Regions from separate parts of the Novosphingobium aeonii genome, predicted to be linked through region 1. Evidence: riboswitches for the same ligand, from Rfam matches in the RefSeq annotation. Region 1 holds a riboswitch; the other holds the start of a gene.
The links. A riboswitch is a leader RNA that binds a small molecule or an ion and turns the genes downstream of it on or off. The one in region 1 is predicted to bind cobalamin.
Positions count from the first base shown of each region.

Region 2: another riboswitch for cobalamin. It lies ahead of ACLIMP_RS00495 (TonB-dependent receptor plug domain-containing protein); the one in region 1 lies ahead of ACLIMP_RS21200 (TonB-dependent receptor).

Region 1 is NZ_CP176833.1:1,333,208-1,336,778, forward strand. Features, by position in the region: gene ACLIMP_RS21200 (TonB-dependent receptor) at 1-1,217, opposite strand, end outside; cobalamin riboswitch at 1,393-1,635, opposite strand; gene ACLIMP_RS21205 (tRNA (cytidine(34)-2'-O)-methyltransferase) at 1,767-2,219, opposite strand; gene ACLIMP_RS21210 (hypothetical protein) at 2,383-2,637, shown strand; gene ACLIMP_RS21215 (cytochrome c biogenesis protein DipZ) at 2,674-3,571, opposite strand, start outside.
Region 2 is NZ_CP176832.1:89,255-92,825, reverse strand. Features, by position in the region: gene ACLIMP_RS00500 (cobyrinic acid a,c-diamide synthase CobB) at 1-632, opposite strand, end outside; cobalamin riboswitch at 765-956, shown strand; gene ACLIMP_RS00495 (TonB-dependent receptor plug domain-containing protein) at 1,122-3,059, shown strand; gene ACLIMP_RS00490 (DUF1636 domain-containing protein) at 3,059-3,466, shown strand; gene cobT (nicotinate-nucleotide--dimethylbenzimidazole phosphoribosyltransferase) at 3,463-3,571, shown strand, end outside.

The sequences.
Region 1 (3,571 bases):
CCCGCCAACGGCTGCCAGGTTGCCTCGCCATGGATCGCACCGGAAAGTTCCTCGACGTGATAACGGCCCAGCGAGTACAGGAATTCGCGACTTTCCGTGCGATTCACGCCAACGCTGCCGATATGGTCGAAGCGGTTCTCGGTGCCGATGGAGAGTTCCAGTTCCGGCGCCGGATTCCAGTGCTTGCGTGCCGTGAGGCCGGTAACCCAGCGCTTGTCGAACTGGTCGATCTGGGCGCTGGTCCCGTCGGGATCGACATAAGTCGGGTTTGAATACATGTTCCAGTCGTAATACTGGGCGTAGACGTTGGCGCTCCAACTCGCCTGCGTGATCCCCACATTGCCGACGAACCGCGTGGTCCGGCCGCGCGCCGTCGGGTCGGGCGAACAGAACACGTCGGCGCATATGTCGGAACCGACGATCCGCTCGGGAATCTGCTCGGTTGGACGCCATGTCGCGTGGTAGGCATGAAGCGAAGCCTGGAGCGCACCTTCGCCCAGCGGCATGCTGTACTTCGCAAAGCCCGCATAATGGCGCAGGTGCTCCTCCTGCTGCCACGGCCCGTCATAGCGCTTCGCCTGCCCCACCACCGTAAGATCGCCGGAACCAAGCCTTTTGATCGTGCCGCCCGCTGCAAGACGGCCGGTGCTGTACGAGCCCCCCTCAAGCGAAACCCACGGGCGGTCGAAGCCGGCGATCGTCGTCATGTAGGCCGTGCCCGCCAAGGCGAAATCGCCGCCGTCCGCGCGATAAGGCCCTTTGCGGAAGTCTTCACGCGCAACGATCTCCGGGATCAAACCGTTGAGATCGAGATACCCCTGCCCATGACCATGGGTCCGCAGGTTCATCTGCACGCCGTCGATATAGGTCGTGAAATCGCTACCATGATCGAGGTTGAACCCGCGCAGGAAATACTGGTTCGCCTTGCCGCTGCCCGAATGCTGGGCGGCGACCATGCCGGGAATAGCCTCGAGAAGTTCGGCCACGCGCAGCAGCGGACGGACCAGCAGGTCGGAGCCTGCCACGCTGCCTTCGCTGGCGGCATGGGCTTCGCCGATCTTGGTCTCTCCCCGGCCGAAAACCAGGATTTCGCTGTTGCCGCCATCCGAAGCCGACCCGTCCGAAGCCACTTCGCCGGCAAGAGCCGGAACGGAGGCAAGCGCGACGATCCCGCCCATGGCGAGGCGGGCGAATGCCGCCTTTGTGTTGATTTGCATTACAATTCCCCCGGCGCCTGCGACTGGGAGTGGAAGCGTGCCGTCCAAGACGGTCGGCACGCGCCATCGGCCGGACGCCCGAGGCGACCGCGACACGAACCGATGCGGCTTCCACCGCTCGTTCGTCGCTCAGACGGAAAAATTACCGGGCCTCGGCCATCCCCTGGACCAAAGCGAGAGCGACCAGACGCCGGCAGGTCTCCTGGCTTGCGGGTCATCGCTTGATGCACGGCCTTCCCAGGCCTCGCAGGATTTAGCGTCCGGCCCAGTGGCTGCGGCCAGGCTCCTTGGCCTGCCGCGATATGCATCGCGCTCACCGCTTACAGTTGCAGGGACAGCCTCGGATTCGAAGGCCGAAGCCCTCTCACCGCGTTCCCTATTAAGCCTCTTTCGAGGCACCGGCGCGATCTTGCCCGCCGCCTTCGAAAGAAGGAAACGGTTGCAGTCCGCTAACCCACGCAAGAAATGTGTTCAAGAGTGTATGGCAGGTGAGGTATTGTTACGGCGATGCTTTCGCCCGCCGCGCCGGGAAAGCGGGCCGGGTAGCCGTCACCCCGGCAAAGTCGCGGTCTGGCGAAGGGCTTCGCCAAGCGCGAGCGCGGCCGACGTGGCGAGATTCAGCGAGCGCACCTCCGGCCGCAGCGGTATGCGCACGCGCGCATCACAGACATCCGCCACTGAGGGGGGCACCCCTGCGCTCTCCTTTCCGAAGAGCAGGACATCGTCTACCCTGAATCCGAATTCATAAGCCGAATGGCTGCTCCTGGTCGTGAACAGCACCAGTCTGCTCGGCCCGATATCGGCCCTGAAGGCATCGAAGCTGGCGTGTCGTGTAATCGTGACATGGTCGATATAGTCCATGGCAGCCCGCCTTACGCGCCGATCGTCCCATACGAAGCCCATCGGCTCGATAATATCCACGCTCGCGCCCAGGCACGCGCCAAGCCTCAGCACGGCGCCGACGTTTCCGGCAATCTCGGGTTCGAATAGAGCAATACGCATCCGGACCGATTGGCGGCAAGACAGCGGCCATGCAAGCCCTTCGGCAGTTCCCGGATAACGAGGCGGGGCGGCGCCCTTTCCGGCCTGTGCCGCAAGTGGCGGATATTGCGGGAATAAAGCCGTTGTGCAACCTAGGGCATCCGAAACCTTGAAGGACCGAGGGATGCCCACGATACAGGACAAGCGACACGACTTCCTCTGGCTCGTCCAGCTCTGGATGCAGCGCGAACGGGATATCGCCGGATGGACGGCAACCTGCGGCGATGCGGTTGCCGCCAGCTATCGTATCCCCGCATCGATGACCGCGCGCGACGCCGCGCACGATTTCCTGTCCTTCAACAGCGCTTCGTTCCGTGGCGGCGTGGAGAACGAATGTCCCGCCTGGATGAACGCGCTGGAAGATCCTTCCTACGGCTGAGCCCCGCATGACGGGCCGAAACGGCGCGCCGCCTCCTCAGCCGAACGTGAAGGCGAAGGCCTGCACGCCCGGATCGAGGAACTCGATGGTGAAGGTCCGGTCGGTCACGGTGCCCTGCTGGCGAACCAGTTGATAGAGCCGCTGCGTGGTCACGGTGCCTTGCCCGGCCGCGTCCGCGTCCATGCCGTGATCGCCGCCCGGAGCCTTGCCGTCCACGGTGACGCGGAAGCGGACCGGGCGTCCTTGCGGCCCCGGCCCCAGCACGAGATGAAGATCGCGGGCATGGAAGCGGAAAGCGATACGCCCGCCCGCCGCATCCAGCGAGACGAACTCCGGCCCGGCGGTCCACGATCCCGCAATTCCCCAGTCATTGCGGCCGGGCAACTGCCCCAGCACATAGCTGTGGGGCCGGTCCGGCACATAACCGCCCGCCGAAGCGAAACGTTCGCCTCGTGAATAGCCCAGATAGGTTTCGGGCGAGCGATTGGTGGCCTTCTGCGGCGCCTCGCCCACGCCGGAGCCCTTGACCGCCACGACCTCCAGGCTGGGCGGGGCATTGCCGTTCTCGGCCAGCAGGCGCTGGATGACTCTTTCGGATTCCGCGTAATCCCCCTCGCCGAAATGATGATAGCGGATCCGTCCCTTGCCATCGATGAAGTAATGCGCGGGCCAATAGAGGTTCTGGAAGGCGCGCCAGATCGCGCGATCGTTATCGAGCGCCACTGGATAGGAAATGCCGAGATCGCGTATCGCGCGGCTCACGTTCGCCGGGTTCTTCTCGAAGGCGAATTCGGGCGCGTGAACGCCGATGACGACGAGCCCCTGATCCTTGTACTTTTCCGCCCATGCACGGACATAGGGAAGCGAGCGCAGGCAGTTGATGCAGCTGTAGGTCCAGAAATCGACGAGGACCACTTTCCCACGCAGCGCCTCG
Region 2 (3,571 bases), on a different replicon from region 1:
GCGCGGTCTATCCGCGCTTCGATATCGGGGACTTCACCGGCCTGTACCAGTCCGAGATGACGTTCGGGCAGGCCGGCACCCTCGTCGCGTCGCATCGCGCCGAGCCATTGCACGCCTTCCTTCAGGCCGCGTTCCAGCAGTTCGGCATGGCGTTCGCTGCCCACGCGGTTGGCGAGCACGGCGGCGAGGGTCACATCCTCGCGGTAAGTCGCCAGACCGTGGACGAGCGCGCCGAAAGTCTGCGCCATGGAGGAACCATCCATCACCGCCATCACCGGAAGGCCGAAATGCCGGGCGAGGTCGGCGGAGGACGGGGTGCCGTCGAACAGGCCCATCACCCCTTCGACAAGGATCAGGTCGGCCTCCAGCGCCGCTTCGTGCAGCAGCGCGCGGCACTGGTCTTCGCCGCACATGAACAGGTCCAGCTGGTGGACGGGCGCGCCGCTGGCGATCTCGTGGACCATCGGGTCGAGGAAGTCCGGCCCGCACTTGAACACCCGCACCCGGCGCCCGGCACGGACATGGCGGCGGGCGAGGGCGGCGGTCACCAGCGTCTTGCCCTGTCCCGAGGACGGCGCGGCGACGAGCAGGGCGGGGCAGGCGGTCATCGGGCAGCCACCGCGCGGAGGCACGGATATCGCCCGGACGGAAAGGCTCGGCAGTGGTGCATGATGGTTCGGTTCCCCCCTTCCGGCGGCCGGACCTATGGCACTTCGCAAGGCTGCGCAAGCAGCGCGCTCTTGCACGCCAGACCGCCACCCGATAGGGCCGCCGCTGCGACAGGTTCCCCGCGAGGGGATCAAAAGGGAACGCGGGTTCAAGACCCGGGCTGCCCCTGCAACTGTAAGCGGAGAGCCGTGCGGCCATTTCGCCATTGGGGGTGCAAATCCCTGAGAAGGCGGCCGAAACGGCATTGACCCGTGAGCCAGGAGACCTGCCTGCCGCAGTCGTTCTTCGACCGGACAGGGTGAGCCGGGCGAACGGGGCTATCCTCGCGCAACGACAGCCACTGCCGTGCCGGCTCCCGGCGCGAAAGGGCCTGTCGTCGCCTGCCGAACGACTGCCGCCTTTCGCGTGAGTGCCGACCCGGCCGGGTTCGACGCTCGCTTGAAGGACATGCCGTGAACTGCCGAATACCCGCCGCCAGCACCCTTGCTCTTGCGCTGGCCTGTCACCCTCTCGCGGCGCTGGCCGAGGAGGCCGATGCCGCGTCCTCCGGCGAGCGCATCGTCGTTACCGCGCTGCGCACGCCGGTTGCGGCCGACCGCGTGGCCGATACTGTCACCGTGCTGGACGAGGCGCAGATCGTCGCCGCCCAGCCCATCGCGCTGACCGACGCGCTGCTGCGCACGCCCGGCATCAGCCTGTCGCGCAACGGTGGCTACGGCACCACCACCTCGCTGCGCATTCGCGGCGCCGATGCCGGGCAGACCGTCATGGTGATCGACGGGATGCGCCTGTCCGATGCCTCCTCGACGGCGGGGGGATACGGTTTCGCCAACCTGTTCGTCGACGATATCGACCGCATCGAGATATTGCGCGGCCCGCAGTCCATCCTGTGGGGCAGCGATGCCATCGGCGGGGTCGTCAATGTCAGCACTCGCCGTCCCACCGAGCCGCTGGAAGGCAGCTTCGCGCTGGAGGCCGGAACCCACGATACCGTTTCGGCCCGCGCCGGGATGGGAGGCACCTCCGAGGCGATCGACTGGCGGATTTCGGCCTCCCGCTTCACCACCGACGGCATCTCGGCCCGCTCCAACGGCACCGAGGACGATGGCTACCGGCGCAGTTCCGCAAGCGGCACCATGACCTTCCGCCTTGCGCCGGGCGTCTCGCTGGACCTGCGCGGCTACTGGTCGGATTCGAAGAACGATTTCGACGGCACCTCGGGCGATTCACGGGCCTATGGCCGGACCGGGGAATGGTCGGGCTATGCCGGGCTCAATTTCGAACTGGCGGGCGGCAGGCTGGCCAACCGCGTCGCCGTGCTCCAGACCGAGACCGACCGCGAGAACTACGACCCCGCGCGGACGATCCGCCCCATCACCTTCGACGCCCATGGCCGCGTGCGCCGCTTCGAGTACCAGGGCACTTACGCGTTCGCGGACGAGGTGCAGGTCGTGTTCGGCGCCGAGCGCGAGGAGCAGCGGATGACCACCGCCTCGCCCTCCAACAGCACGGCGGCCTATGTTCTCACCCCCACCACGGCGGATACGGACAGCGTCTACGGCGAACTGCGCCTGACACCGCTGGCCGGGCTGACGCTCAACGGGGGCGCGCGCTACGATCACCAGTCGCGCTTCGGCGGCAGCACGGTGTTCAGCGCGGGCGCGGTCTATACGCCCAACGCCGGCGCCACGGTGCTGCGCGCCAGCTATGACGAGGGTTTCAAGGCGCCCTCGCTCTATCAGCTGTTCAGCCTCTATGGCGCGGCGGATCTCAGGCCCGAGAAGGCCAGGGGCTGGGAAGTGGGCGCGGAACAGGGTTTCGGCGAAGTGCTGCGCCTTTCCGCGACTTGGTTCGAGCGGGACACCGACAACCTGATCGATTTCGCCTATTGCCCGACCAGCGGCGCCCTGCCGGACGTGTGCTACGTTCCCGGCACCACGACATCGCGCTTCGGCTATTACGCCAACGTCAAGGCGAGCCACGCGCGCGGGCTGGAACTGGCGGCTTCGGCCAGATGGGGAATCCTCTTCGCCCAGGGCAACTACAGCTTGATAGAGGCGGAGGACCGTACAGCGGGCAGCAGCACTTACGGCCGCCAGCTCCAGCGCGTGCCCCGGCACCTCGCCAATGCCGAGGCCGGCGTGGACCTGCCGCAGGGCCTGCGCGCCAGCGTGGCCGCGCGCTATTCGGGCGAGAGCTACAACGCCGCCACCGGCACCGCCATGCTCGGCGACTACTGGCTGGTGGACCTGCGCGCGCAGTGGCAGGTCAGGGAAGGCCTGATTCTTCAAGGACGTATCGAAAACGTGGGCAACGAGAATTATGAGACCGTGAGCGGCTACGGCACGCTCGGCCGCACCTTGTACCTCGGGCTGAGGAGCCGGTTCTGATGCTGCGCCCCGTCGAACCCGGTCCCGCCGTGCTGGTGTGCAGCACATGCCGCCACTCCGCCGAGACACGCGATGACGAAAACGGCCAGCGCGGCGGTGCGCTGCTGGCCGAGGCCATGCGCGACGTGCAGGCGGCGGAGCCCGACCTGCAGGGCGTTGCCGTCCACGAGATGCCCTGCCTCTTCGCCTGCCAGCGCCATTGCACCGTGGCGATCCGGGCGCCGGGCAAGCTCGGCTATGTGCTGGGTGACTTCGCGCCGGACGAGCAGGCTGCCCGTGCGATCCTCGAATATGCCGTACGCCATGCCGCCAGCGAGGAAGGCCAGGTGCCTTATCGGGAGTGGCCGCAGGGCGTGAAGGGCCACTTCATCACCCGCACTCCGCCTGAAGGTTTCATCTGCTCATGATCCGTTTCGCCGATCCTGCCGCCTTCGCGGCGTCACTCGCCCGGCTTCCCGCGCCCGATGCGGCGGCTACCGAGGCCGCCCGCGCGCGCCAGTCGGAACTGACCA